DNA from 2 places in the Streptomyces sp. NBC_00286 genome. Region 1 is predicted to be linked to the other one. Evidence: riboswitches for the same ligand, from Rfam matches in the RefSeq annotation. Region 1 holds a riboswitch; the other holds the start of a gene.
The links. A riboswitch is a leader RNA that binds a small molecule or an ion and turns the genes downstream of it on or off. The one in region 1 is predicted to bind glycine.

Region 1 (15,244 bases):
GGACGGTGTCCTGCGGGGCCTGGTCCTCGAAGTTCTCCGGGTGGTGGCAGGCCACCTGCTGACCCGGCCTCAGCTCGAGGAGCGGCGGCTCCTTGGTGGCGCAGATCTCCGTGGCCTTCCAGCACCGGGTGTGGAAGCGACAGCCGCTCGGCGGCGAGATCGGCGAGGGCACATCGCCCTTGAGCAGGATGCGCTCGCTCTTGGCGGCCCGGCGCCGGGGGTCCGGGATGGGCACGGCCGACATCAGCGCCTTGGTGTACGGGTGCATCGGCGCCTTGTAGAGCGAGTCGCGGTCCGCGAGCTCGACGATCTTGCCGAGGTACATCACCGCGATACGGTCCGAGACATGGCGTACGACGGACAGGTCGTGCGCGATGATCACGTACGTCAGGCCCAGCTCCTGCTGGAGGTCGTCCAGCAGGTTCACGACCTGCGCCTGGATCGACACGTCGAGCGCGGAGACCGGCTCGTCGGCCACGACCAGCTTCGGCTTCAGTGCGAGCGCTCGGGCGATGCCGATGCGCTGGCGCTGACCGCCGGAGAACTCGTGCGGGTAGCGGTTGTAGTGCTCGGGGCTCAGACCCACCAGCTCCAGGAGCCGCTGGACCTCCTTCTTCGCGCCGCCCTCGGGCTCGATGCCCTGGAGCCGGAACGGCGCCGAAACGATGCCACCGATGGTGTGCCGCGGGTTCAGGGAGCCGTACGGGTCCTGGAAGATCATCTGGATGTCCCGCCGCAGCGGACGCATCCCGGCCGTGTCCAGGCGCGTGATGTCCTTGCCCTCGAAGTGGATCGAGCCGCCCGTCGGGTCCTGGAGCCGCGTGATGACCCGGCCCATGGTCGACTTGCCGCAGCCGGACTCGCCGACCACGCCGAGGGTCTCGCCCCTGCGTACCTCGAAGCCGATGCCGTCGACCGCCTTGACCGCGCCGACCTGGCGCTGGAGGACGCCCTTGCGGATCGGGAAGTGCTTCTGCAGGCCCTCGACCTTGAGCAGCACCTCCCGGTTGTCGGAAGCGGAGGCCTGGGCAGGCGCCGTGGCCACGCCCGCTTTCGCCTCGTCCGTCTTCTTCGTCTCACTCACAGCTTCGGCGCAATCTCTTCGGTCCAGATCCGCGTACGGTCCTCCGCCGAGAGGTGGCAGGCGGAGAAGTGTCCGCTGCCGACCGGCTGGAGCTCCGGACGCACGGTACGGGTGACATCGCCCTTGGGGATGTCCGCGTACGGGCAGCGGGGATGGAAGGCGCAGCCCGAGGGGACGTTGATCAGGCTCGGCGGCTGGCCGCTGACCGGGATCAGTCGGTCGGAGGTCTCCCGGTCGATGCGCGGCATCGAGCCCAGCAGACCCCAGGTGTACGGGTGCTGCGGACGCTCGAAGACGTCATCGACGGAGCCGCGCTCCACGCACCGGCCGCCGTACATCACCAGGACGTCGTCGGCGATCTCGGCGACCACGCCCAGATCGTGGGTGATGAGGACAACCGCTGAGCCGAACTCCTTCTGCAGGTCCCGGATGAGGTCGAGGATCTGCGCCTGGACGGTCACGTCGAGGGCGGTCGTCGGCTCGTCCGCGATGAGCAGTTCAGGGTTGTTGACCAGCGCCATGGCGATCATCGCGCGCTGACGCATACCGCCGGAGAACTCGTGCGGATAGCCGTCGACGCGCTTGCCGGGCTCGGGGATGCCGACCCGGTCGAGCATCTCGACGGCCCGCTTGCGCGCGGTCTTCTTGTTGACGTCGTGGTGGACCCGGTACGCCTCCACGATCTGGTTGCCGATCGTGTAGTACGGGTGCATCGCGGACAGCGGGTCCTGGAAGATCATCGCCATCTCGCGGCCGCGCAGTCGGCGCACCTCGTCCGGCTCGGCCGAGATCAGCTCCTTGCCGCCAAGCCAGATCTCGCCGGACATCTGGACGTTCTTGCCGCGTGCCCCGAGCCGGTGCAAGCCCATGATCGCCAGCGAGGTGACGGACTTTCCGGAGCCCGACTCGCCCACGATGCAGAGGGTCTGGCCCTTCTCCACCTCGAAGCTGAGCCCGTCGACGGACTTGACCAGGCCGTCGTCGGTGGGGAAGTGCACCTTGAGGTCGCGGACCGCGAGGAAGGCGTCGGGCCCGTTCGAGAGTGAGCTCGTGGGCTCGCCCACGGCGGCGCCGGTCTTGGAGAGTTCGGTCACGAGAGCCTCACGCGTGGGTCGGCGGCGGCGTAGAGCAGGTCCACCAGGAGATTTGCGATCACGACGAAGAGGGCGGCCAACAGGGTGACGCCGAGGATCGGGGGCAGGTCGTTGTCGGTGATGCCCTGCACCGCGTACTGGCCGATGCCGGGCAGCGAGAACACGGTCTCCGTGATCACGGCGCCGCCGAGCAGCAGGCCCAGGTCCATACCGAAGACGGTGATGATCGGAGTCAGCGCGGCCCGCAGCCCGTGCCGGGCCACAACCTTGCGCTCACGCAGGCCCTTGGCGCGGGCGGTGCGGATGAAGTCCTCGTTCATCGTCTCCAGCATGCCCGAACGGGTGAGCCGCGCATAAATGGCGGAGTACAGCAGAGCGAGCGAACACCATGCCGGGAAAAGCGTGTTGGCCCACTGGGCCGGATTCTCGGTGAACGGTACGTAGGTACGGCCGAAGATCGGCCACTGGAAGGTGAAGAGCAGCAGCGCCAGGTTGCCCGTGAAGAACATGGGCAGCGAGACGCCGGCGAGCGCGACGCCCATGAACGTGCGGTCGAAGAAGCTGCGGGGCTTGAGCGCGGAGATCACGCCGATCAGCACACCGGACACCAGCCACAGCACGGCCGCACCGGCAGCCAGCGAGAGGGTCACCGGAAGGCGCGAGGTGAGCTGCGGCCAGACCTCGACGTGGTTCTTGAAGGAGTAGCCGAAGCACGGCGCGTTGCAGTGCGCCGTGGTGGGGCCCAGGTCATAGGTGGCGCCGGCCACGATCCCCTTGATGAAGTGCCAGTACTGGACGTACAGGGGCTGGTCCAGACCGAGGTTCTGCTTGACCGCGGCGATGTCGGCCTTCGTCGGGCTCTTTCCGATGTACTGCTGCGCGAGCTGGTCGGCGGTCTGGCCGGCCAGCCGTGGCAGCAGGAAGAAGATCGCGAAGGTGACCGCGGTGACGACCAGCAGCAGGATCACTGCCGCGAGCGTCCGACGGAGGATGTACGAGATCACGGGACCGGCGCTGGTGCCCGCGGGCCGCGAAGCCCGCGGGCACCAATGCCTTCACCTGCCTTCCGGGGCTACTTCTTGGTCGTGCCGATGTTGAGGTAGTCGTACTGACCGCTGAAGGCCGCCGAGGACACCAGGTTGGTGAAGTTGGCGGGGCGGTAGAGCAGGACCTTGAAGTAGGTCAGCGGCACGAGGGCGGCCTGGTCCATCGCACGCTTGTCGATCTGGGCGTACAGGCTGTTGCGCTCGGTGTCGCTCTCCGTCGCGATGGCCTTCTCCAGCATCTCGTTGATCTGCTTGTCGTTGATGTAGGAGAGGTTGGTGTTGCCTGACGCACCGATCGCGTCACCGTGCAGGATCTGCTGGAGGAAGCCGTAGCCGGACGGCCAGTCAGCACCCCACTGCATCATGTGCAGACCGATGTTCTGCTTCTTGTCGAAGCTCGGCACACCCGCATAGTCGGTGAAGTACTTGCCCGACGGGTACTGCTTGAGGGAGGCGTTGATGCCGGCCTTCTTCAGCGAGGCGATGATCGCGGTGGCCGCGTCGATCTCCTGCGGACGGTCGCTGCGCGCCGAGATGTTGGTGCTGATGGTCGACTTGCCGCAGGCCTTCAGCTGCTCCTTGGCCTTGGCGACGTCGCCCTTCTTGCCGTCCGTGGCGTAGACGTCCGACTTCTGGTAGCCCGGGATGTCCGGCGGAAGGACGGTGGTGGCGATGTCACCGCGGATCGGGCCGCCCTCGGCGGTCTGCACGGAGACCTTGTCGATGGCGTACTGGACGGCCTTGCGGCACTCGAGCTTGTCGAACGGCGCGACCTGGTTGTTGATCGCCATGTAGACGAGACGGCCACCGTAGGTGTTGTCGGTGTTCGCCTTCAGGTCCGCGTTGTTGACGACCTTGGCCTGCGTCGCGGCCTGGACACCGGTACCACCGAGGTCGATCGCGTCACCGGACTGGACGTCCTGGTCGACCGTCTCGGCGTTGACCTTGAGCTTGACGACGATCTTGTCCGGGTACTGCTTGCGCAGCGGGTCCGTCTTCGGGTCCCAGTTCTCGTTGCGGACGAGGACGGCCTGCTTGCCCTCGTCGTAGCTCTCGAACTTGTACGAGCCCGAGGACACGATGCTCTTGACGTAGTCGATGCCCTTGTCCTTGGCCTTGGGCACCGGAGCCGTCTGCGGTGTCGCGACCAGGTAGTCGAACTCCTGGAAGGCGCGGTTGAGCTTGAAGACGATCGTGGTGTCGTTGGGCGTCTCGATGGACTTCAGGCCCTCGTCGCTCTTGTCCTTGTAGGGGCCCTTGTACTTGTCGCCGCCGTCGAGGAACTGCTGGAAGTAGTTCGGGCCGAGGGAGAGCACGTCACGCGCGAAGTTGGAGCGCTCGACGGCGTACTTGACGTCCTTCGAGGTGATCGGCGTGCCGTCCTCGTACTTCAGGCCCGCACGCAGCTTGTACGTCCAGGTCTTGCCGCCGTCGCCGGGCACACCCGCGCTCTCGGCGAGGTCCGGGACGAGCTCGTTGCCCGCCTCGCCCGCCCCGGGCTTGAAGGTCATCAGCGGGCGGGCGTAGAGCCGGCTGAGGTTGTACATGTACGCGTAGTACGTGTTGCCGGGGTCGAAGGAGTCCGGCACGTCCGAGTACTCGTACGTGACCGTGCCCCCTTTCTGGGTGGAGGCGTTGACGACGCCCTTGGTCGCTGCGTTGGCCCCAGCCGACTTTTTTCCGTTCTCATTGCCGTCATCGGCCTTGCTGCATGCCGAGAGCAGCAGGCTCGCACTGCCGATTGCCGCGACCGCGGCCAGCGTTGACCTTCGCATGATGGTCCGCTTCCCCTCCATTGTTGGAAAACCTGTTGGACTCGCACCGCAGCCGCGGGTCAGCGGCTGCGCGGGTCGAGAGCGTCACGGAGACCGTCGCCGAGCAGGTTGAACGCCAGGACGGTCACGAAGATGGCCAGACCAGGCACGATCATGAACTGGGGGTCGACCTGGTAGTAGTCGACCGCCTGGTTGATCATGCCGCCCCAGGATGCCTGCGGGGGCTGGATGCCGACGCCGAGGAAGCTCAGGGACGCCTCGAAGAGGATGTTGGTCGGGATGAGCAGCGTCGAGTAGACGATGATCGGGCCGACGAGGTTCGGCAGCAGCTCCCGGAAGAGGATATAGGGCCCCTTGGCCCCCATTCCCCGCGAGGCGTCGACGAACTCCCGCTCACGCAGGGCCAGCGTCTGGCCCCGCACGATACGGCCCAGGTAGGGCCAGTTGAAGAAGCCGATGACGAAGACCAGCACGCTGATGTGCAGCGGCAGGCCTTCCAGCCCGAAGGCACCGCCCTGCAGGGTGGCCGAGATGGCGATGGCGAACAGGAGGAGAGGGAACGCCAGGAAGGTGTCCATCAGCCGGCTGATGATCGTGTCGACCCGGCCGCCGTAGTAGCCGGCCACCACCCCGAGGACCGCGCCGATCACGTTCGACAGGATCGTGGCGCCGAAGGCGACGACCAGCGAGACCCAGGAACCCTCAAGGATGCGGGTGGCGATGTCCCGGCCGAACTTCGGCTCCACACCGAGCGGGTGATCCCAGCTCATGCCGCCGAAGTCACCTTCGGGCAGCGAGGTGTTGGGGTCGATCAGGTCCTGGTTGAGGGCGTTGGGGTCCAGACCGAACAGGGCCTGGATGGGACGGGAGAGGATCGCGAGAAGAATCAGCAGGATCACGATGATCCCGCCAGCGACGGCCACCTTGTCCTTCTTGAAACGGGACCAGGCGATCTGTCCCAGGGAACGACCCTCGATCTGCCCCTTCTCGGCGCCGACGAGTACAGCCTCCGGCCGCGCCTCGGCCTGCGCGCCGGTGGTCTCGATCGGTGCGGTCACAGTGGCCCGACCCCTCTCGCCGGTGGTGACCGGCCTACAACTGCCGTGGATTACGGCTTTGTCGACATGTGCTCGATCATGGGATCGATCGATCCCATGCCTGACTGGGGAGTCTTCAACGTCGTCGCGATCACTCGCCAGGCCTGGCGAAGAAAGTATGCACAACCGTGATGCAGTACTGGAGATTCCGTTATCCGAACACCGGGTAACGCCCCCCGAACGTGGGACAGTTAAGACATAGTTACTAAATCATTGAATTTCTCTACCATCCGCCGCCATCTACGCGCGAAGAAGTATGGACGTTACGCGGAGACCACAGCGGGACGTCGACCGCCCGTCACACTTTCAACAGCCGCAGCAGGCTCGGCAAGTGTGGCGCCAGACGGTCCGGACGATCACGCAGGCGCGACGGCCGGTGCCATTCCACCGGTGCCATTCCAACCGACGCCAAGGAGGCCACCGTTGCGCGTTCCATCCGACCCCTCACCCACCTCACCTCGCCTCCCACACCAGCCTCCCTCGGCTTCTACCCTTGTCTGCGGCCCCACGGCTTTGCTGCACACGTCCCTGCCTCCGCGCAGAACCTGTGCGCCGTACGGCAATTGACCCGAGCAGGACTGCCGGCGCAGGGCATCGAGGCCGACGCTGTCGACTCCGCGCAACTCGCCCTCTCCGAACGCGTCGGCAACTCGGTGCGCGCCTACGGCGATTACGTATCGCTTGTGGTGGAGGTCTACGTGACGTTGTACGGCGTCGCTGTGAACGTCCACGACCCGGACCCGGGCGCCCCCCCCCAGGCGCCGAACGACGCCGTTCGACAGCTCGGAGGCAGAGACCGGAAGCGGACTCGGTCTGAGCGACCTCCTCGCACCGGGAGGGCACGTACAGAAGTCGCCATCGGGGAGCAGGTGCACTGCAGGGTGCCCGCCGAATTTGGTCAGGACTGAGCGGCTTGCCCGTGCCGAGTCGCATGGTGGCGGGATCCGGAAGCGCACCGATCCTGCCGGAGCGGCATCGACACCAGACGACGCCACGAGCGACCAGTGCGCAGACGACTGCCATTTCCTACCCGTGCGGTTGTGCGGGCAGTGGCGCTGGTTGTGATGGCACCCCCTCTCGCGGTGTAACCGATCACGACCTCCCGCCCCGACCAAGGTCCGGTGGCCATGCCCTGACATACAGAGCCTGGCACCCACCGCCGGTTCCGGAGCCAGGCGTTCCAAGTGAGCTGCCGGCAAAGGCAATCAGAATCCGGCCGGCCCTCCAGTGCGCGGCCCTGTGGCTCGGTAACCGCCGCGTGCCGGAGGGTAGCCGTACCGCCCGCCGGGGCCTGTGCCAGGACCAGAGAGACAGGTTGCACAGCCCCAACGCCGTCAGCACTCCCCGGCCGGGCAATGGGCAAGAGTCCCTGTCACAGCGCGGACTCGCCCAGGGCAGCGAGAAGGTCCCCCGATAGACAGCCACGCAACAGCGAGTCGACGCGATCGACGAGCAGGCCGCCGCTCCCTTGGGAACCCTGGACGTCACCATCCCGTCACCGAACCGCCCGCGCACCTGGCCTGCTACGCCATTCTCGCCCCCGCAGCGCATCCTTCGGGACCTCGGATCCCACGGCGAATATGCGCCCGAAGACGGCAACCAGCAAGCCGAATACACGAGCCGCCCGCCCCTCCTCCGCTTCGCTCACCGAAAGGCACAGGCACGTCTCCCTCCCCCGGACCCCAGTACGCAACACCATGTGACTGACATCACATAGGCCCCTGTACGCGTCCGAATCACCCCCACATCCACCTTTCACCCCACGCCGCAGAACGAACAAATCGAAAGATTTACTAGAAAACCGACCAGATTTCACTCATGCAAATTTGAGGATCCCTTGAGGATGGCAACAAGCTTTCCAAGCAATACGCTTGCTGGGTCCGCAGGGAGTGATTAATTTCTTCTTCGTCAGCGCAACCAATTGACCGGAAGCGCCAATCAGTGGAAACGGGGATCAAATGAATACGGCCATGAAGCGTGCGCTCTACTCAGTGGGAACTAGCGCCGCTCTCGTTGTCGGCAGCTTCGCCATCATTCCGGCAACCGCAACGCCCGCCGCGGCGGCCTGCCAGCCCTCCACCTATTACAAGGTGGAGAGGTTCGGCTCGCCCACGTACAAGGCCACGGGCCCGACGAACAGCAAGTACAACAGCAGCTCCTCCAAGTCCACTCTGTCGATTTCGGTAACGAGGAGCACCACTCGCTCGTCGACCTGGGGGGCCGAGGCCGGCGGCAGCGTGAACTGGGGCATCGGCCAGGTCGAGGCCAAGACCTCCTACGATGTGACGAAGAGCGTCACCAAGGGCGTCACCGTGACCAACAAGATGGTCGTCGACTCCAAGAAGCGCGGATACACGCGCCCCATGGTCGAGTACCGCAGGTTCAACATCGAAAAGTGGCGAGAGGGTGGCGACTGCAAGCAGTATTTCGTCGGGACCATGGGCAAGCTGACCGCCATCACTTCCTCGATGCACTGGGCAGAATGTCAGACCAGGAGCACGAACGGCTGCACACCCAAGCCCTGATGGCGATCTGAGCTCCAGAAAACATAAGAACCGAGGAATTTCGATTGGGTGACGGAAAAATCTCTGTCACCCAATCGGGACCCGGGAAATCAAAAACAGAATGATAACGGGGAACGATGCGGGAGCGAACAGTGAGAGCAATCCTGCTGGCGGGCGCCCTGGCGCTTCCTGTCGTTGGAGCCACCTCGGCCACAGCAGCACCGAAGCAGTGAAGGTGTGCACTCCGGGCAAGACCTCGATCACCTGGCGCGACGCGACCAAGGCACTTGTGCTGAAACATGGTTCGGTACGCCGGCGCACGGGGAGACCGCCACGGTGACGGTCAAGTCGGCCCGCATCGCCACGGTCAAGGCTTCCGTCAGCGGATCAGTCAAGCCTGCCAAGGCACTCGCGAGCCTCAAGGCGAAGACGCGCCTCAATCTGGTCGCTGCCGGCAAGGTCACGCCGGCCTCGGCTACCGTCACTGCTCGCGTCAAGGCCGGTCCCACCGTGTTCTTCGCGGGAACCACGAAGGCCTCAGGCTCGTACACCCCGAAGACCTGCAACGCGCAGGGCACGGGCTACGGCTCACCCATGACCGGGAAGGCCGTCAGCTGGACCAGTCTTGCGAAGGGGGCGGTGAACTGCACGGACCGGGTCAGCGTGAACTCCCTCGCGGCCAAGGCCCGGGCGAAGTATTGCCGCGGTTGATACGCCCACCGGGACGGTGTGCACGCACCCGAACTCACGGCGACTGAGCAGCCGGTCCAGTCCGAAGACTGGACCGGCTGCTCTGCATGCACCCACGGTTCCGCCGGTGCGAGCCGGACCCTGCCAGGTCAGTAAGAATCCGGGTAGCCGTAGCCGCCCGCCACCGGTGCCTGCGCGGGGGCCGCGTGGGCCTCGCGGTCGTAGAACGGGCGCGTCATGGCCCGCATCCACATGGCCACCGGGTCGTACTCGTCGGACATCGCGACGGTCGACACCGGCAGCCCCTCCGGTACGGCGCTGATCGACTGCTGCATCATCGCCCGCACCGAGTCCACGGCGGGCGGGCTCGTGTCGTACACGTCGAGGCCGATGGCCAGATACGGCGCCCCGAGCGCGGGCTGCACCCAGGCGCGGCGCAGCGAGCGGACGGCGGCGGTGCGATGCGCGTTCTGCGCGAGGAGGGCGTAGAACTGCGGGAGTTCGATGCTCGGCTCGGCCATCCGGAGCGGGCCCGCAGGCTGCCGCTCCAGGCCGGTGGCGAGACGGCGCAGGTCGAGCCAGGGGACGCCGACGCCTCCGCCGGGAGCGTGCGGATTCAGCCACAGGCCGTAGTGGTCGGGGTAGAGGGTGCGGGCCACATCGAGGCCGTCGACGACTTCGTACGAACGGTTCCAGCCGCTGGCCGAGAGCTCCTGGGCGGAGGTGACGCAGGGCGCGTAGCTGAAGCCCTCCACCTCCATGTTCCCGTACTGGGCGTCCGGTGAGCCGGCCTGGCCGTGCCAGAGCAGCATCCAGATCTGGCCACCGCCGGGGGTCGCGAGCGCCCGCAGGAGCGCCTCGTAGGCGTCGTAACGCCCGGGCGTCACCTGGCGCAGCATGTGCTCGACCTGCCCGGCCGCGATGCCGCTGGCGCTCACCTGTACCGCCCCTTCGAGAAGTTGACTCGGATATGAAACCAGCTTATGCGCTGCGCTGGCTGAACCGTTGTGAGCTGGCCTCCGCTGTACGGGCCGATTTGAGCTCGGGGCTCCTTGTTGATTGCGGGCTGCGGGTCCGTTGTGGCTTGTCGCGCAGTTCCCCGCGCCCCTACGGGGGCCCCTACAGCGGGGCTGTGTAGAAGGGGCGGACCCTTTCTCGTAGCCAGGTGGTTACTGGGTCTACTGCTGCTTCCAGGAAGACCAGGTTTACTGGCCAGGGCGATGGGGCCCGGCTTAGGGCTCTGTCCAAGGCGTCCAGGGGGCGGGCTCGGGCTTCCGGGTCCCAGGAGGTCAGTTCTACGCCTATGAACAGGACCGGGTCCGCTGTTTCGATGGCTGCCAGGCAGCGGCGGGCCGTTCTTACGGTGCCGGTGGCTTCGAACTCGGTCGCTGCGGCGTTGAGGAAGTCCACCGGGTCGTGCTGCCAGTCGGGCTCGTACAGGCGGACTCGGCCGCCGCCTGAGAGACCGTCCAGTTCGGTGCGGCCGGCTCGGCACAGTTCGGCTACGGCGGGCGGAGGGAGCGGGACGCCGACCGTGCCCTCCGGGTTCACGGCGATGCCCACCTGCGGTGGCAGGCCGCGCGCGAACTCGACTGCGGGCGCGATCGTGTATGGCATGTAGTCGCCGGCGATCTGCCGGAACTGCTGCTCCGAGCTGAAGACCGGGACGTACGCCTGTCCGTCGAGCTCCATCGCGGGCAGGTCCAGCGGACCGCTGTGCGGGCCCCCGCCGTTCGGCAGTGGCACCCAGAGGAAGCTCCGGCCGAGGACCTCCACGATCCGGGCCCCGGCCGACGGCCCCGCCGGGGCGCCCAGGGACGCGGCGAGCACCTCCTCCAACTCGTTGCCGGGCCAACCGACATGGGGATGAGGGTGCGCCTGTGCCGGGAAGTCCATCTGCCTCTACCACCTGCTCGAAAACCACTGCTGCACAGCAACCGCTGCGCCGGAAAACCCTAGCGCCCGCCTACGCGGACTTGCCGACGTCCGGTGCGGCCCCGCGCCCCTTCTGGTGCGGCCCCGCGCCCCTCAAGGAGGCCGCAGTCCCTCCTTGAGGGGCGCGGGGCTGTGACATTTGCGGCTCCGCCGCGATGGGGGTCCCCCCGCTCGAGCGAAGCCGAGAGTGGGGGAGCGATCAGCCACAACGCACCCGCAGCCTGGACCCGCCTCACCCAGCGGAGCGCCCGTCACCGAAGTCGATCCGCCGCAGCACATCCGCCGCCGACCGGTCGATGAGGACCGCCGAGCCGCAGCCCTCCGGCAGGTCGCCCTTCTCCACGGAGCGCAGCAGTCGGGCGACCGCGGCCCGGTGCCGGGCGAAGGCGTACCGGGAGACGCCGCGGCCCCGCTCGCGCTGGCCGTCGAGGGCCGTGTCCGGCGGGACGTCGAGCAGCAGCAGATGCAGCGTGCCGCCGCGGCGGCGGGCCTCGCGGGCAATCCAGTTGCGTACCCAGGCCTGGGTGCCGCAGTCGTGCACGACGACGCCCTCGCCGGAGCGCAGGGCACGGCGCAGGCCCGCGTAGTGCGCGGCCCGTACGAGGGGGCGGTAGACCGCGTACGGCAGAAAGCGGGACAGGCGGTGGTCCCAGCGGTCGCGGGTGTCCTGCGAGTCGATGCGCACGCCCGTCACGGCGCGGCGCATCAGAGTCGACTTGCCGCTGCCCGGCAGGCCCGTGACGACGACGAGATCAGCCGCGCCGAAGCGCAGGCCGTGCGGACTGTGTCCCGCACGCTCCCGTAGATCACGGACGACGGGCGCCGGGAACGGGCCGCACGCCTCCCTGGCCGGGGCAGCCGGGACAGCGGGCTGCTTGGGCAGTGCGACGGCGGCACCGGTCGCGTACGCAGTGGTCCTGTTCACGCTGTTCGTCCTCCCCATCGGGTCGGGAGACCCATCCCCGTCGAGTGTAAAGAGAAGGTAATGCGCGCAGCCTTCCGTTTTCGTTCTTGCCCTGCCACAGCCCCGTCACAGATCACTGTGAACGCCTGTGGGCCCGCTGTGAATGACCCCCCTGCCGTGCCGCACCGATGCGTGCGATGATGTGCGCGCCAACTGCATACCGGCCGTTTGAATCCGCGCGGGAGAGTTCCGGGTACGTGTACACGAAGGTGTACGGGTGTCCGGGCGCCGAAGGAGCAAGTCCCTCCCTTGAATCTCTCAGGCCCCGTTACCGCGCGGGCGAGGCACATCTGAAAAGCGGGTCGTCTCCTGGTAGTCAGGGCGGCGGCTCCACCCACGGTGCAAGCCACTGACCGTACAGGTCATGGCGAACCTCTCAGGTTCCGATGACAGATGGGGAGGAACGACCTCGCCGTCATGCCTTGGGAGCCCGTCCGATGAGCAGCACCACTCCACGCCACACAGCCCACCCGTCACCCACCACCGCCCTATCGGAAGGCGCTTCGCGCCACAGCCCAATTCAAGCCCTGCATCGCTCGCTCGGCGCCACGATGACCGACTTCGCCGGCTGGGACATGCCGCTGCGGTACGGCTCCGAGCGCGACGAGCACCTGGCCGTCCGTACGAAAGCGGGTCTCTTCGACCTCTCCCACATGGGCGAGATCACCGTCACCGGACCGGAGGCCGCCGCGCTGCTCGACTACGCGCTGGTCGGGAACCTCGGGAGCGTCAAGGTCGGCCGCGCCCGCTACACCATGATCTGCCGTGAGGACGGCGGCATCCTCGACGACCTGATCGTGTACCGGCTCGGGGAGACCGAGTACATGGTGGTGGCGAACGCCTCCAACTCCGAGGTGGTCCTTGACGCCCTGGCCGAGCGCGCCGCCGCTCGTGGGGGTTTCGACGCCGTCGTACGCGACGACCGTGACGCGTATGCCCTGCTCGCGATCCAGGGCCCCGAGTCCCCCGGCATCCTCAAGTCGCTCACCGACGCCGACCTGGACGGCCTGAAGTACTACGCGGGTCTGCCCGGCACGGTCGCCGGTGTCCCGGCGCTGATCGCGCGGACCGGCTACACCGGTGAGGACGGCTTCGAGTTGTTCGTCGCCCCGGCCGACGCGGAGAAGCTGTGGCAGGCGCTGACCGAGGCGGGTTCCTCGGCGGGCCTCATCCCCTGCGGCCTGTCCTGTCGGGACACGCTGCGTCTGGAGGCGGGCATGCCGCTGTACGGGCATGAGCTGTCGACCTCGCTCACCCCCTTCGACGCGGGGCTCGGGCGGGTCGTGAAGTTCGAGAAGGAGGGCGACTTCGTGGGGCGCGAGGCGCTCGCCGAGGCCGCCGAGCGCGCTCAGGAGAACCCGCCGCGCGTCCTGGTCGGCCTGGTCGCCGAGGGCCGCCGTGTCCCGCGCGCCGGGTACGCGGTCGTCGCCGACGGCAAGGTCGTCGGCGAGGTCACCTCCGGCGCGCCGTCGCCGACCCTCGGCAAGCCGATCGCGATGGCGTACGTCGACGCCGCGCACTCCGCGCCCGGCACGCCGGGTGTCGGCGTGGACATCCGGGGCAGTCACGAGCCGTACGAGGTCGTGGCGTTGCCGTTCTACAAGCGTCAGAAGTAGTCCCGCCGGCGGTTCGGCGGCGCGGCGACGTGGCGTACGTTCCCGTGTGCCGTCTCGTATCCGCGTGTCGTGTGTCGTGTCGTATCCGCGGTCTCGTCACGCACGACAACCCGTTCATCACCCTTCCCCCGCGTACAGGAGAATTCAGGCCATGAGCATTCCCCAGCAGCTGCGCTACAGCAAGGAGCACGAGTGGCTGTCGGTCGCCGAGGACGGCGTCTCGACGGTCGGCATCACCGAGTACGCGGCGAACGCGCTCGGCGACGTCGTGTACGTCCAGCTCCCCGAGGTCGGCGACACGGTGACCGCGGGCGAGACCTGCGGTGAGCTGGAGTCGACGAAGTCGGTCAGCGATCTGTACTCGCCCGTCACCGGTGAGGTCACCGAGATCAACCAGGACGTCGTGGACGACCCGGCGCTGGTGAACACGGCCCCGTTCGAGGGCGGTTGGCTGTTCAAGGTGCGTATCGCCGAGGAGCCGAAGGACCTGCTCTCCGCGGCCGAGTACACCGAATTCTCCGGCTCCGACTCCGCCTCCTGAAGGACTCCTGACTGATGTCGCTTCTGAACCAGCCCCTGCACGAACTCGACCCGGACGTCGCCGCCGCCGTCGACGCCGAGCTGAACCGTCAGCAGTCCACCCTGGAGATGATCGCCTCGGAGAACTTCGCTCCGGTCGCGGTCATGGAGGCCCAGGGCTCGGTCCTCACCAACAAGTACGCCGAGGGCTACCCGGGTCGCCGCTACTACGGCGGCTGTGAGCACGTCGACGTCGTCGAGCGGATCGCCATCGAGCGGATCAAGGAGCTCTTCGGCGCCGAACACGCCAACGTCCAGCCGCACTCGGGCGCCCAGGCCAACGCCGCCGCGATGTTCGCCCTGCTCAAGCCCGGCGACACGATCATGGGCCTGAACCTCGCGCACGGCGGGCACCTGACCCACGGCATGAAGATCAACTTCTCCGGCAAGCTGTACAACGTCGTCGCGTACCACGTGGACGACGCGACCGGCCAGGTCGACATGGCCCAGGTCGAGAAGCTGGCCAAGGAGTCCCAGCCGAAGCTGATCGTGGCCGGCTGGTCGGCGTATCCGCGCCAGCTCGACTTCGCCGCCTTCCGCCGCATCGCGGACGAGGTCGGCGCGTACCTGATGGTCGACATGGCGCACTTCGCGGGCCTGGTCGCGGCGGGTCTGCACCCGAACCCCGTCCCGCACGCGCATGTCGTCACGACCACCACGCACAAGACGCTGGGCGGTCCGCGCGGTGGCGTGATCCTGTCCACGGCGGAACTCGCGAAGAAGATCAACTCGGCTGTCTTCCCCGGTCAGCAGGGCGGTCCCCTGGAGCATGTGATCGCCGCGAAGGCCGTCTCCTTCAAGGTCGCGGCCTCGGAGGAGTTCAAGGAGCGCCAGCGGCGCACGCTGGAGGGCGCGCGGAT
Region 2 (15,244 bases), 5.7 Mb from region 1:
CGTGTCCGCACCCGATCACACGTCTAACTCGTCTGCTCGCCTACTCGTCGTAAGCGTCCAGCGGCGGGCAGGAGCAGACCAGGTTCCGGTCGCCGTACGCCTGGTCGATCCGCCGCACCGGCGGCCAGTACTTGTCCGCGGCCGACACCCCTGCCGGGAAGACGGCCTCCTCACGGCTGTACGCGTGCTCCCACGCACCGCCGAGCACGGCCGCCGTGTGCGGGGCGTTCCGCAGCGGGTTGTCGTCCGCCGGCCACTCCCCCGAGCCGACCCGCTCGATCTCCGCACGAATGGCGATCATCGCCTCGCAGAACCGGTCGAGTTCGGCCAGATCCTCGCTCTCGGTCGGCTCGATCATCAGCGTTCCCGCCACCGGGAACGACATGGTCGGCGCGTGGAACCCGTAGTCGATCAGTCGCTTGGCGATGTCGTCGACGCTCACACCGGTCGCGTTGGTCAGCGGCCGCAGATCGATGATGCACTCGTGCGCCACCAGCCCGCCGGGACCGGTGTAGAGCACGGGGTAGTGCGGTTCCAGCCGCTTCGCCACGTAGTTCGCGCTCAGCACGGCGACCTGCGTGGCCCGCTTGAGTCCCTCGCCGCCCATGAGGCGTACGTACGCCCAGGAGATCGGCAGGATCCCGGCCGAACCCCAGGGAGCCGCCGAGACCGGACCGACGCCCGTCTCCGGGCCCGCGGCGGGCTGCAGTGGGTGGTTCGGCAGATACGGCGCGAGATGCGCGCGTACACCGACCGGACCGACGCCCGGACCGCCACCGCCGTGCGGGATGCAGAACGTCTTGTGCAGGTTGAGGTGCGAGACATCACCGCCGAAACGGCCCGGCTTGGCGAGGCCCACCAGCGCGTTCAGGTTGGCGCCGTCCACGTACACCTGACCGCCCGCGTCGTGCACCTGCGCGCAGATGTCGGCGACGTGCTCCTCGAAGACGCCGTGCGTCGAGGGGTACGTGATCATCAGCACCGCCAGCTCGTCACGGTGCTGCTCGATCTTGGCGCGCAGGTCCTCGACGTCGATTTCGCCATCGTCGGCGGTGGCCACGACGACGACCTTCATGCCGGCCATGACGGCGCTCGCCGCGTTCGTGCCGTGCGCGGAGGACGGGATGAGGCAGACGGTGCGCTGCTCGTCGCCGTTCGCGCGGTGGTATCCGCGTACGGCGAGCAGGCCGGCCAGCTCGCCCTGCGAACCGGCGTTGGGCTGGAGCGACACCTTGTCGTATCCGGTGACCTCGGCGAGCTGCTCCTCCAGTTCACGGATGAGCGTGAGGTAGCCCTGCGCCTGCTCGGCGGGCGCGAAGGGGTGCAGCTGCCCGAACTCGGGCCAGGTGACCGGCTCCATCTCGGTGGTGCCGTTCAGCTTCATGGTGCAGGAGCCGAGCGGAATCATGCCGCGGTCGAGTGCGTAGTCACGGTCGGCGAGGCGCCGCAGATAGCGCAGCATCGCGGTCTCGGAGCGGTGCTGGTGGAACACCGGGTGCGTGAGGTAGTCGTCGGTGCGCAGCAGCGCGGCGGGCAGCGTGTCCGCGGCGGAGGCGTCCAGTGCCTCGATGTCGCCCTCGACGCCGAACGCGGTCCAGACGGCGCCCAGTTGGGTCCGCGTGGTGGTCTCGTCGCAGGCGATGGACAGCTGGTCGGCGTCGACGAGGCGCAGGTTGACCCCGCCCTCGCGCGCCGCCGCGACGATCTCGGCGGCCCTGCCCGGCACCCGGACGGTGAGCGTATCGAAGTACGCCTCGTGGACGACCTCGACTCCGCCCGCCTTCAGACCGGCGGCGAGGATCGTGGCGTACCGGTGGGTGCGCTGCGCGATCGACCTGAGGCCCTGGGGACCGTGGTAGACGGCGTACATCCCGGCCATCACGGCGAGCAGCACCTGAGCCGTGCAGATGTTGCTGGTCGCCTTCTGACGGCGGATGTGCTGCTCCCGCGTCTGCAGGGCCAGCCGATACGCGGTGTCGCCGTCCGCGTCCAGCGAGACACCGACGAGACGGCCCGGCAGGTTGCGGGCGAACTTCTCGCGCACCGCCATGTATCCGGCATGCGGTCCGCCGAAGCCCATCGGTACGCCGAAGCGCTGCGTCGTACCGACCGCGATGTCCGCGCCGAGCTCGCCCGGCGAGGTAAGCAGCGTCAACGCGAGCAGATCGGCGGCGACGGTCACGATCGCGCCCAGCTCGTGCGCCTGCTCGATGACGGGCTTGATGTCCCGTACGGCACCGGAGGCGCCCGGGTACTGGATGAGCGCGCCGGTCACACCGCGCTCGGCGACCTCGGCCGGAATGCCCTCGCTGAGATCCGCGACGACCACTTCGACGCCGATCGGCTCGGCGCGCGTCTCGATGACGGCGATGGTCTGCGGCAGCGCGTCGGCATCGACGAGGAAGACGCCGTTCTTGACCTTGCCCACGCGCCGTGACAGCGCCATGGCCTCGGCGGCGGCGGTGCCCTCGTCGAGCAGCGAGGCACCCGACGTCGGCAGGCCCGTGAGGTCGGACACCATGGTCTGGAAGTTCAGCAGCGCCTCAAGGCGGCCCTGCGAGATCTCCGGCTGGTACGGGGTGTACGCGGTGTACCAGGCCGGGTTCTCCATGACGTTGCGCAGGATCACCGGCGGCGGGAACGTGCCGTAGTAGCCGAGCCCGATCATCGAGTCGAGGACTTCGTTACGGTCCGCGAGGGAGCGCAGCTCGGCGAGGACCTCGGCCTCGGAACGCGCGGCCGGCAGCCCGAGCGCCTCGGCGTCCTTGATCACATCCGGCACCGCGGCGGCCGTCAGCTCCTCGAGCGAGCCGTACCCCACCTGCGCGAGCATCTTGGCCCGGGCCTCGGTGTCGGGCCCTATGTGGCGCTGCTCGAAGGGGATACCCCGTTCGAGCTCGGAAAGCGGAACGCGATGGGCGGTCATGTACGGAGGCCTCCTGGTCTGAAACGACCTTCGAGGGCACCACGGAGCGGGTGCCCGGACGGCCTCCCCCTCTGTCATCTCAACCTGAGAGCTTCACCGGCCCGCCGGCGTACGGCGTCCCGGCTTTCACCGTCGGTGAGAGCGGAAGCCGTCAAACACCCGCTCTGCTTTCCAGAGTGGCCTCGTCCGCGCGGTACGTGGGCCTGAGAGATTCCGGGGAGGATTTGCTCCTTCGGCGCCTCCGATGAAGCCTTGGAGGACTCTCCCGCACGGGGTCAGCGGCCGTTGACAGCGTACCAGCGGGCATCCCCCGAGTGGCCGCCCGCCGCAAAGTGCCCTTTCGTAGTGCGTATGGATGCGTACTCCTGACGGATGAGTTGCGACCAGCTGGAGGGCCCGTGCAGACCGACATCGATCCGCGCAACCTGATCGGCCGCAAGGCCTTCGACCGCGACGGCCACAAGATCGGCACCGTCGACGAGGTCTATCTCGACGACGCGACCGGTACGCCCGAGTGGGCGGCCATACGCACCGGCATGTTCGGCAGGGACGCCTTCGTGCCCCTGGAGCCCAGCGAACTGGTCGAGGGCGCCCTGCGGATTCCCTTCGACCGCGCCCTGATCAAGGACGCCCCCGACTTCGGCGTCGGCCGCCACCTCTCCCCCGAGCAGGAACTCCAGCTCTACCACCACTACGGCCTCGACGTGACGCCCCCGTCTCCCCCACCGGACCGCGACTTCGGCCACCTGGCAGGCTCGGACGAGTCCTGAAGCTCCGCCCCGCTGGAGGCCGGATGGCCGGTTCGAAGGCCGTGGGCTCAGTCCGCTGACGAGGCCTCCTTGGGTCTTCGTCGCACCAGCGGTAGCGGTTCCGCAGGCTCCAGCTCCGGATCATCGACCCGGAAGGTGCGTACGCGCCCGGGCTCGGAGTCGGGCGTCTCGAACCGCACCGTGACCCGCCCGATGCCACTGCCCTGCACCCACCCGTGCCCGAACTCCGCATGCCGTACGTCATGCCCCGCGGCCCACCGCCGCACGGCGGGCGCCTCCCGCTCCTCGGCCGATTCCTGCGTCTCGTCCTCCGCCGGATGCTCCGGCTCCCCCTCGTGTGCCCGTGCCTCCTCCTGTGCCTGAACCTGCGCGAAGAGATCCTCCTGCGTGTAATCGGCGAGCCCTGAGACCCCGACTCCCAGCAGCCGTACGCCTCCGGTGGTGTCCACGGACTCCAGCAACCGCGCGGCCGCCTCCCGCACCACCGAGGGGTCGTCCGTGGGCCCCCTCAGCGTCTCGGAACGGGTCAGCGTCGAGAAGTCGTACCGCCGCACCTTGAGCACGATGGTCCGCCCCGACAGATGCGCGCCGCGCAGCCGCCGCACACACCGGTCGGCGAGCCGCTGCACCTCCATCCGCACCCGCACCCGGTCATGGATGTCCACGTCGTACGTGTCCTCGACAGACACGGACTTGGTGTCCCGCTCGGCCACCACGGCCCGTTCGTCGTGCGCCAGCGCCATGGCGTACAGCGCGGTCCCGTGGGCCTTCCCGAGCAGCCGTACGACCTCGTCCTCACCCGCCTCGGCGATCTCCCCGACGGTCGTGATCCCGGCCCGCCGCAGATGGTCCCCGGTGGCCGGTCCCACCCCGGGCAGTATGCGCACCGACATGGGAGCGAGCAGTTCGCGCTCCGTCCCCGGCTCGATCACCACCAGACCGTCCGGCTTGGCCTGCTCGGAGGCGATCTTCGCCAGCATCTTGGACGCGGCGAGCCCCACCGACCCGGTCAGCCCGGTGACGGCCCGGATGTCCCCGCGCAGCTTCGCCCCCGCCAGCCGCGCCGAAGCCTCGTCCCAGGCCGCTCCCCCTGCCTCCAGATCGACGAACGCCTCGTCCAGACTCAGCGGCTCCACCAGCGGCGACAGCTCCCGCAGCAACCCCATCACCTGCTCACTGATCTCCCGGTAGAACCCGAAACGGGGCACCAGATACGCGGCGTTCGGCGCCAGCCGTCGCGCCTGCGCCATGGGCATCGCGGAATGGACTCCGAAGACCCGGGCCTCGTACGAGCAGGTCGCGACCACACCGCGCGGCCCGAGCCCACCCACGATGACCGCTTTCCCGCGCAGGCTCGGCTTGGCCGCCTGCTCCGCCGAGGCGAAGAAGGCATCCATGTCGAGATGCAGGATCGTGGGCGCGGTTCTCACATCTCCGATGCTGCCCTACGCCACTGACAATGGCCCCGTACGCAGGAGGCTTCGCCCTCGATGCGTAGACCCTGGGCACTCGATCTGAATGGCCGTCCTGACCGCTCGCTCAGACCGCGCGGTTCCGGCGCCTGGCCAGTTCGTCGGCGGGATGGTGCCCGACGAGCGTCTCGCCAGTGTCGACCCGCTCCCCATGCAGCTGCGAAAGCGCGCTCTCCACGTCCCGCCAGACCACCCCGACCGCGATCCCGAAGATGCCCTGCCCACCCTGGAGCAGCGCATGGACCTCGTCGGGCGAGGAGCACTCGTAGACCGTCGCCCCGTCGCTCATCAGCGTCATGCGCTCGAGGTCACGGAATCCGCGCTCCCGCAGGTGCTGGACGGCGGTACGGATGTTCTGCAGTGACACACCCGTGTCGAGAAAACGCTTGACGATCTTCAGGACGACGACGTCCCGGAAGCTGTACAGCCGCTGCGTCCCCGACCCGTAGGCGGGCCGCACACTCGGCTCGACGAGGCCCGTCCGGGCCCAGTAGTCCAGTTGCCGGTAGGTGATGCCCGCGGCGGCGCAGGCCGTGGGACCGCGGTAGCCGATCTCCTCGGAGGTCACCCCGCTATCGCCCGACACCGGTGCCGGCCGCTGCTGCGGAGCATGATCGGCCACGCCGCCCTGCTGGGGATACCCCCTGCCCGGGCCGAGCCGAGAGCTTGGGGGAGGGTACGGGCCGCTCTCCACCGGACTGCGTCCGGGGGCGCCCCCAGCCGTACCGTCGCCGCTGCTTCTCACGCCGACCTCCGTCCCCTTGACCTGCCTTCTCGACGGTAGGCAGTCACCGGGGGTGCGTCAACGACCACCGCACTCGGCACGCCGAGTGATAATCACCCTAAGAGTGGTTTCCCGTGCCTCACCGCGGGGAAAGGCTAGCCGAATGTTCTCGGCGCGACCGCCGCACGCCCTGTCGTCCGGCGGCCCCGGAGGGTCACGGGATACGCGGACCGAAGCCGGGGCCCAGGTGGTGCGGGCCGGGCCGGATCACTGGCTGTTGGTTCCGAAGTCCTCGGGCGAGATCTGGTCGAGGAACTCGCGGAACTTCTCCACCTCGTCCTCCTGCTCGTCCGGAATCGCGATCCCCGCGTCGTCCAGCACCCCGTCGCTGCCGTAGATCGGCGTTCCGGTGCGCAGCGCCAGCGCTATGGCGTCGGACGGCCGGGCGCTGACCTCGACCCCGCTGGCGAACACCAGCTCCGCGTAGAACACACCGTCCCGCAGGTCCGTGATGCGTACCTCGGTGAGCTCCTGGCCGACGGCCTCCAGCACGTCCTTGAACAGGTCGTGGGTCAGCGGTCGCGCGGGAGCCATGCCCTGCTGTGCGAAGGCGATCGCCGTCGCCTCCCCCGGCCCGATCCAGATGGGGAGGTAACGGTCGCCTCCCACTTCACGCAGGAGCACGATCGGTTGGTTGGAGGGCATTTCGACCCGGACACCTACGACGTCGAGCTCGTTCACACAGCAACCCTAGGCCGTGCTCGGCATCTTTGGGTAGTCGAGCACGGAACGGGCGGCCGATCCGGCCTCGGCACAGGCCTCGGTTCAAGGCAGCCGTACGCCGAGCGCGGACTGCACCAGCGCTGCGTGCAGCTTCACCGCGAGTCCCGCCAGCTCCTTGGTGCGTGCCTCCGCGTGTGCCCTGGTCTGCGGATTGCGGTGCAGACGCAGAGGGGCGACGACCTGGTCGACGAGTCCGGCCTCACGGTCGGCGGCGGCCTTCACGGCGCGCAGATGCCGCGGCTCGATCCCGAAGCGCCCAAGTTCCACGACAAGGCCGGCCACGGTCACCGCCTCGGCGTCGTAACCGCCGTCCGGCAGCGGCGTGATGAGGCCGTACGACTCCCACTCGTCGAGCTCCTCCTCACCGATCTCGGCGGCGGCCAACAGCTCGGCCCGCCCAATCCGCGCCGCAGTCGGCCCCTCCGACTCGTCGTCGTCGGCAGGCTCGCCGTCACGCTGCCGCCCCAGGGACGGCAGCTGCACTGCCTCACCGCGCTCCATGGCGTCCAGATGCTCGCGGATCACCTTCAGGGGCAGATAGTGGTCCCGCTGCATCCTCAGTACGTGGCCCAGGCGCTCGACGTCTTCCGGGCCGAACTTCCGGTACCCCGACGGGGTCCGCTGCGGCTCGATGAGCCCTTCCGACTCCAGAAAGCGGATCTTGGAGATGGTGACTTCGGGGAACTCCTCGCGCAGCACGTTCAGCACCGCGCCGATACTCATAAGCCCACAGGCGGCGGCGCCGTTCCCGGCACCGCCGCTCGGTGTTCGAAGCATGGCCCTTCCCTGGGGTCCCCCGGACGGATTCTGGGGGAGGGTCAGATTCCTCGCTGGCTCGCGTAGAAGACCAGCCGGTACTTGCCGATCTGCACCTCGTCGCCGTTCGACAGCGAGACGGAGTCGATCCGCTCCCGGTTGACATACGTGCCGTTCAGGCTGCCGACGTCCGCCACGGTGAAGGTGCCGTCCGGCTGCCGACGGAACTCCACATGGCGACGCGACACGGTCACGTCGTCCAGGAAGATGTCGCTCTGCGGGTGCCGGCCCGCCGTGGTCAGGTCGCTGTCCAGCAGGAAGCGGCTGCCCGAGTTGGGGCCACGGCGCACCACCAGGAGCGCCGAGCCCAGCGGCAGCGCGTCCACGGCCGCCTGCGCCTCGGGAGAGAGCATCGGCATCTGTGTCTGGCCGGTGGCCTCGGCGTCATAGGATTCGATGCCCGAGATGGAGATCGTCGAGGTGGTCTCCGACGGGCGCTCGGCTGCCGCTCCGGCCCGCAGGGGCGCGCCGCAGTTGGAGCAGAACCGGCTGTTCTCCGCGTTGCGATTCCCGCACCTCGTGCACACCAGCGCCGACATGGACGGATCCTCCTGCCGCGGCTGTCCTGCCTGGGCATTGGACGCGTACGGATCGGGGGAGAACCCTCCACCCGCACTTGAGGTTGACGGTTCCCCGAAACCTATGCGGCCGGACTGGGCAGGGTCAACAGACGGCGCGCCCTGACCACCGGGAATGTCACCACCCTGGCCACCGAGCTGATCTCGGAACAGCGGGCGGTCTCCCTGCCCTTCGGCATCTTCATGGCGCGATGCGCGATGCCGGGCAGTAGCACTGTCGCTGCCCTCTTTCGCGCTCTTGCCAAACCACTTCGCAAACAACTTCACGGGCGATTCCCCTTGACCGAAACAGACCCGCCCGTGGGGCAGGACGAACCCTGATTACACACACCGGTCGAGCCGGACATCTTCACAACGTCGGCATCCACCAGACAGTTTCCACCACGCACCACCCATTCGGTGCGTCGACCCCCCGCAGCGTCATGCCCTCGACGAGCGGCCCGCATGCGCCCCCGCCTCACTGGGAGGACGACCGAGCGTAGTCAGGCTGCTTCGCCGGTCGCAAGGCATCAACGATGATCTTGTCGGAGCGTTCCACCGTGACAGTGGCCTGCTCCTTCTCCAGAGTCTGCACCACTCCGCCGGGGATGTTGAGTGCCGGTTCGAGGTCCTGTGGCTTGCCGATGACCTTGAAACGATAGGGCGCGCTGATCTTGTTCCCGTCGACGCTCACTCCGCCTCCGCTCGCGTCCGTCAAGTAGGTGCTGGCGACGACCCGTACGCCGTTGACCTGGATCGCCTCCGATCCGGCCGCCCGCAGTTCCTGGATCGCGTCGAGCAGCATGTCGGCCTCGACCGCCCCCTTCGTGTCGTCGATGGTCAGCGTGATGCCAGGCCCCTGTGCCGCCACGGTGCCCGCGAGTATGCCGAGTTGCTTCTCCTTCTCGACCGTCTGCTTGCGGGCCTCCTCGGCCTGGTCCGAGCTGTTCTCCAGCTCGGTGCGCTGATCTTCGAGACCCTGCTTCTCCTCTTCCAGACGCTGAGTTCGGTCATCCAGTTCATCGAGGATGCGTACGAGATCTTCCTGACGCGCGCCGCGCAGCGCGCCGCCGCCGTCGCTGTTGGACGCCACCTGAACGGCCAGGCCGAAGCCAAGACCGAACAGCAGGAGGGCGACGATGAACTGCGCACGCGAGAGACGTGGCGGCCACAGACCGTTCACCAGCCGCTGACGACCGGACAGTGGGGGCTCGGGCTGCTCCGGCTCGGCCTCCGGTGACTCGGAGGCTTCGCTTTCCGGCTCCTGACTCGACGTCTGAGGTGCCTCGCCGTTCGGCGTCTCCCGGGCCTCAGCCTGCACCTCTTCGGGCAGCTTCTTGCGCAGCGGGTTCTCGGGGGTCGCCTTGGGGGCCTTCTCGGTGGTCTTGTCGGTCTCGTCCTGGTTGCTCATCTGCCTCACGCCCGGAATACGTGCCGACGGATCGCCGCGGCGTTGGAGAAGATGCGGATGCCGAGGACGACCACGACGCCCGTGGACAGCTGAGCGCCGACGCCGAGCTTGTCGCCCAGGAAGACGATCAGCGCGGCCACCACGACGTTGGAGAGGAAGGACACCACGAAGACCTTGTCGTCGAAGATGCCGTCGAGCATCGCGCGCAGCCCGCCGAACACGGCGTCGAGCGCCGCGACCACGGCGATCGGGAGGTACGGCTCGACCACCGCCGGAACTTCGGGACGGACCAGCAATCCAGCCACGACTCCCACGACGAGGCCCAGTACGGCGATCACGATGTGCCCTTCTCTGTGCTCGGTTCTGCTGTTCGTACGATCACGCTCGGCGCGGCGGGCAGCCGGACGTCGTCCTCTACGGAAAGGGCGGTCCGGATCCCGTAGTTCTCGTGCAGCGCCTCCAGATACAGCCCGTCGGCACTGCTCTCGAATGCGCTGCTCAGCCCCTTGCCGTCGCCCACCGCAAGCACCGTGTACGGCGGCACCAGCGGCTTGTTGTCGACGAGTATCGCGTCGCCCGCCGCCCTGATCGCGGACAGCGCCGTCAGCCGCTGCCCGTTGATCGAGACGGCTTCGGCGCCCGATGCCCACAGCCCGTTGACGACCTGCTGCAGATCGCGATCCTTTACGCGCCCTGTGTCGGAGAAGCCCGATGTCTCACGCGCGTCTCCGTCACCGCTCTGATCGGCCGCCTGCGCGTCGTCCACGACCAGCTTGACGCCGGGACCGTGCACTTCGACCGCTCCCGACAGGATGCCGACCAGCTCGCCCCGTTCACCGCCGTGTTTCTTCAGCGCCTCACGCTGCCGAGCGCTCACGTCGTCACGCAATTCGTCGACATCGTCCTCGAGCTTGTCGGCCACCGCGTTCTCATCGTCGATGCGGTCGATGAGTTCCTCGCGCTCCTTCGCGACGACCGGAGCCTCGATCCGCGCCTGTGCTGCCCCCACGGTGACCACCAGGGCCGCCAATACCAGTCCGACCGCGAGCCCGACCTTGGCTCGCAGGGTCTTCGGCATGCCGCCGGCGTTCTCGGCCTTCTTGCGGGCTGCCGCCTCCGCATACCCCTCGTCCAGGCTGTGGTCCATGACGTTGGTGAGGAGCGACATGGAGGCGTCCGGCCGCGGAGGGCGCGTGGGGGTGCTCCGAACGGGGGTGTGCTGCGGCATGCCGCACATCGTCGCACGTCGCGACCGCCACCTCCGAATGACCCCGTCGACGTGCCGAACGGGCCCCGTTGGGGGCGCCGTTCGGCACGCGCGCGTGCTCAGCGCCCGGCGCTGTCCACCACGGATGACCACTCGTCGAGCAAGGCCTGGGCGGACGCGTCGTCGGGTCCCTCGGCCCACAGATGCGTGGCTGCTTCCGCGGGGTCGGGCAGCACCATCACCCAACGCCCGTCGGTCTCCACGACCCGTACGCCGTCAGTTGTGTCGACAAAGCGATCCCCGGCGGCCTCCACGACCCGGCGCATCACCAGGCCCTTGACGGCCCAGGGAGTCGCCAGATCGCGCTTGAGTACATGCGCCCGCGGAATCCGCGCGTCGATCTGGCTCAGGGTGAGCTGCGTGCGCGCCACCAGACCGATGAGCCGTACGAAGGCCGCCGTACCGTCGAAGACGCTGCTGAACTCCGGAACGATGAACCCGCCGCGCCCATCACCCCCGAAGATCGTCGAGTCGTCGCGTCCGACCCGTGTCAGATCGTCCGGCGACGTGGTCGTCCAGTCGACCTGCGTTCCGTGGTACGCGGCCACCTGCTCGGCAATCCTCGTGGTGGTCACCGGCAGCGCCACCCGCCCACTGCGCCGCTCGGCCGCAACCAGGTCGAGCATCACCAGCAACGCACGGTCGTCCTCGACGATCCGCCCCTTCTCGTCAACGAGCGAGAGCCGCTCACCGACCGGGTCGAACCGCACCCCGAACGCGGCCCGCGCCGAGGCCACGATCTCCCCGAGCCGCACCAGCCCCGACCTGCGCGCATCTGCCGTCTCCGTCGGCCTCGACTCGTCAAGACCTGGATTGATGGTCAACGAGTCCACACCGAGCTTGCCCAACAGGCTGGGCAGAACCAGTCCGGCGCTCCCGTTCGAGGCATCCACGACCACCTTCAGCCCGGATTCGGCAATCCCAGTGGTGTCGACATTCCGGAGCAGGGATCCTGTGTACGAGTCGAAGACGCTGGCCGGGAAGTGCAAGTCCCCGATCTCGCCCGGGAACGCACGCCGATACTCCTGCCGCGCGAAAACCCGGTCCAGCTTGCGCTGACTCGCCTGCGACAGATCTGCCCCACGCCCGTCGAAGAACATGATGTCGACCGAGTCCGGAACCCCAGGCGTCGTCCGGATCATGATCCCGCCGGCACTGCCCCGAGCGGTCTGCTGCCGCGCCACCGGCAGCGGCACGTTCTCCAGGTCCCGTACGTCGATGGCGCTGGCCTGCAGTGCCGAAATGACCGCCCGCTTCAGCGCACGAGCACCCCTGGAGTGGTCGCGGGCCGTGGTGACCGTGGAGCCCTTCTTGAGCGTCGTCGCGTAGGCCCCCGCGAGTCGCACAGCGAGTTCCGGAGTGATCTCCACGTTGAGAATCCCGGAGACCCCGCGGGCACCGAAGAGATGTGCCTGACCGCGGGACTCCCAAATGACCGACGTATTGACGAAGGCGCCGGCCTCGATGGTCTTGAACGGGTAGACGCGTACGTTCCCCTGCACGATCGATTCTTCGCCGACGAGGCACTCGTCACCGATGACGGCGCCGTCCTCGATACGCGCGGCACGCATGATGTCGGTGTTCTTTCCGACGACACAGCCGCGCAGATTGCTGTGCTGACCGATGTACACGTTGTCGTGCAGAACGGCCTTGTGTAGAAAGGCTCCGCTCTTCACCACGACGTTCGAGCCGACGACGGTGTGCTCACGGATTTCGACGTCGGCCTCGACCTTCGCGTAGTCCCCGATGTAGAGCGGCCCCCGCAGCACTGCATCGGGATGCACCTCGGCGCCCTCCGCCACCCACACGCCGGGCGAGATCTCGAAGCCGTCGAGCTCGACATCGACCTTGCCCTCCAGGACATCGGCCTGTGCCTTCACATAACTCTCGTGCGTACCGACGTCCTCCCAGTATCCCTCGGCGATATAGCCGTAGATCGGCTTGCCCTCCTTCATCAACTGCGGGAAGACATCGCCGGACCAGTCGACGGGAACATCAGCCTCGACATAGTCGAAGACTTCGGGCTCCATCACGTAGATGCCCGTATTCACAGTGTCCGAGAAAACCTGGCCCCAGGTCGGCTTCTCCAGGAAGCGCTCGACCTTGCCCTCTTCGTCGACGATCGTAATGCCGAATTCCAGCGGATTGGGTACCCTCGTCAGACAAACTGTGACGAGCGCACCCTTTTCCTTGTGGAAATTGATCAACTCGGTGAGATCGAAATCGGTCAGAGCATCACCGGAGATCACAAGAAATGCATCGTCCTTCAACGCCTCTTCGGCGTTCTTGACGCTGCCGGCAGTACCGAGTGGCTTCTCCTCGTTGGCATAGGTGAGCTCCATTCCGAGCTCTTCACCGTCGCCGAAGTAGTTCTTGACGAGCGACGCCAAGAACTGAACAGTAACGACGGTTTCGTTGAGTCCATGCCGCTTGAGCAGCCGCAGCACATGCTCCATGATCGGGCGATTGGCCACAGGAAGAAGCGGCTTGGGCATGCTCGAGGTCATAGGACGAAGGCGTGTGCCTTCGCCTCCGGCCATCACGACGGCCTTCATGTCGGAAGCGTCCTCCTTGAAGAGATGACGGTCTAGCCGACTTCGCCCATCCAGATTGTCCCGCACATTACGTCTGCGGGCCATCAGAGGCCACTACGACTGCCCATTCGGCGAGCTCAATCGGCCATGGCGTCCGCGCGGACAAGGCGGCGGACCTGAACCACGTAGAGGATCCCTGCCCACCAGTAGAGCGTTGTACCCCATCCTGCGAACGCCCATCCGAAAATAGCAGCGAGTGACGCGATCCATCCACTTCCGTCACTGAGCAACAGCAACGGGAAGGCATACATCAAGTTGAACGTAGCTGCCTTCCCAAGGAAGTTCACCTGCGGCGGCGGATAGCCGTGACGCCTGAGGATGCCCACCATCACCAGCAGAACCAGCTCTCGCGCCAACAGGACGGCCGTCAACCAGAGTGGCAGAATCTCGCGCCAGGTGAGACCGACCAAAGTCGACAGAATGTAGAGCCGGTCGGCCGCGGGATCGAGCAGCCGGCCGAGACTGCTGATCTGGTTCCAGCGCCGGGCGAGCTTGCCATCCAAATAATCGCTGATCCCGCTCAGCATGAGCACCAGCAGCGCCCACCCGTCGCTCTTGGGCCCGCCGAACTCAGGCCGGAGGATCAACCACAGGAAGACGGGCACGCCTACAAGGCGCGCCATGCTGAGGATGTTCGGGATGGTGAGGACCCGATCTGTCTGGACGCGGGTCTCCTGGACCTCCACCCGGGGGCCTCCTGTGGGAGCGTGCCAACGTTGCCACCTGACCTTACCCGCAGGCATCTCCCTGCGGCGCGGAGGGGGTTCGGGTAGCACCCTGGAAACAAAAGAGCTCCGGTCGTTGGACCTATCGTCCAACAACCGGAGCTCTAAAAGAAGTTCGGCGGTGTCCTACTCTCCCACAGGGTCCCCCCTGCAGTACCATCGGCGCTGTAAGGCTTAGCTTCCGGGTTCGGAATGTAACCGGGCGTTTCCCTCACGCTATGACCACCGAAACACTATGAAACACTCAACCGGCAACCGTCCTGTGGCCCAGGACAGGGGTTGTTCGTGGTTTCAGAACCAACACAGTGGACGCGAGCATCTGAGGACAAGCCCTCGGCCTATTAGTACCAGTCACCTCCAGCGGTTACCCGCCTTCCAGATCTGGCCTATCAACCCAGTAGTCTCCTGGGAGCCTTAACCCCTCAACGGGGGTGGGAGTCCTCATCTCGAAGCAGGCTTCCCGCTTAGATGCTTTCAGCGGTTATCCCTCCCGAACGTAGCCAACCAGCCATGCCCTTGGCAGAACAACTGGCACACCAGAGGTTCGTCCGTCCCGGTCCTCTCGTACTAGGGACAGCCCTTCTCAAGACTCCTACGCGCACAGCGGATAGGGACCGAACTGTCTCACGACGTTCTAAACCCAGCTCGCGTACCGCTTTAATGGGCGAACAGCCCAACCCTTGGGACCGACTCCAGCCCCAGGATGCGACGAGCCGACATCGAGGTGCCAAACCATCCCGTCGATATGGACTCTTGGGGAAGATCAGCCTGTTATCCCCGGGGTACCTTTTATCCGTTGAGCGACGGCGCTTCCACAAGCCACCGCCGGATCACTAGTCCCGACTTTCGTCCCTGCTCGACCCGTCGGTCTCACAGTCAAGCTCCCTTGTGCACTTACACTCACCACCTGATTGCCAACCAGGCTGAGGGAACCTTTGGGCGCCTCCGTTACTCTTTAGGAGGCAACCGCCCCAGTTAAACTACCCATCAGACACTGTCCCCGATCCGGATCACGGACCCGGGTTAGACATCCAGCACGACCAGACTGGTATTTCAACGACGACTCCCCCCGCACTGGCGTACGAAGTTCACAGTCTCCCAGCTATCCTACACAAGCCGAACCGAACACCAATATCAAACTGTAGTAAAGGTCCCGGGGTCTTTCCGTCCTGCTGCGCGAAACGAGCATCTTTACTCGT

Region 2: linked by a shared signal. The riboswitch ahead of gcvP (aminomethyl-transferring glycine dehydrogenase) and the one ahead of gcvT (glycine cleavage system aminomethyltransferase GcvT) in region 1 are both predicted to bind glycine.

Annotation. Positions count from the first base shown of each region.
Region 1 covers NZ_CP108054.1:2,978,483-2,993,726, forward strand. Annotated here, with positions in the region: gene OHT21_RS13320 (ABC transporter ATP-binding protein) at 1-1,084, opposite strand, end outside; gene OHT21_RS13325 (ABC transporter ATP-binding protein) at 1,081-2,178, opposite strand; gene OHT21_RS13330 (ABC transporter permease) at 2,175-3,182, opposite strand; gene OHT21_RS13335 (ABC transporter substrate-binding protein) at 3,251-4,999, opposite strand; gene OHT21_RS13340 (ABC transporter permease) at 5,059-6,057, opposite strand; gene OHT21_RS13345 (hypothetical protein) at 8,067-8,621, shown strand; gene OHT21_RS13350 (hypothetical protein) at 8,937-9,311, shown strand; gene OHT21_RS13355 (enhanced serine sensitivity protein SseB C-terminal domain-containing protein) at 9,440-10,228, opposite strand; gene OHT21_RS13360 (enhanced serine sensitivity protein SseB) at 10,410-11,186, opposite strand; gene OHT21_RS13365 (AAA family ATPase) at 11,458-12,150, opposite strand; glycine riboswitch at 12,359-12,473, shown strand; glycine riboswitch at 12,474-12,592, shown strand; gene gcvT (glycine cleavage system aminomethyltransferase GcvT) at 12,627-13,805, shown strand; gene gcvH (glycine cleavage system protein GcvH) at 13,957-14,346, shown strand; gene glyA (serine hydroxymethyltransferase) at 14,361-15,244, shown strand, end outside.
Region 2 covers NZ_CP108054.1:8,688,740-8,703,983, reverse strand. Annotated here, with positions in the region: gene gcvP (aminomethyl-transferring glycine dehydrogenase) at 41-2,926, opposite strand; glycine riboswitch at 3,108-3,204, opposite strand; gene OHT21_RS39305 (PRC-barrel domain-containing protein) at 3,325-3,696, shown strand; gene OHT21_RS39300 (DNA polymerase IV) at 3,744-5,126, opposite strand; gene OHT21_RS39295 (MerR family transcriptional regulator) at 5,236-5,913, opposite strand; gene OHT21_RS39290 (bifunctional nuclease family protein) at 6,160-6,633, opposite strand; gene ftsR (transcriptional regulator FtsR) at 6,718-7,452, opposite strand; gene OHT21_RS39280 (FHA domain-containing protein) at 7,494-8,378, opposite strand; gene OHT21_RS39275 (DUF881 domain-containing protein) at 8,527-9,459, opposite strand; gene OHT21_RS39270 (small basic family protein) at 9,465-9,797, opposite strand; gene OHT21_RS39265 (DUF881 domain-containing protein) at 9,794-10,687, opposite strand; gene OHT21_RS39260 (mannose-1-phosphate guanyltransferase) at 10,786-13,281, opposite strand; gene OHT21_RS39255 (CDP-alcohol phosphatidyltransferase family protein) at 13,398-14,006, opposite strand; rRNA gene rrf (5S ribosomal RNA) at 14,159-14,275, opposite strand; rRNA gene OHT21_RS39245 (23S ribosomal RNA) at 14,367-15,244, opposite strand, start outside.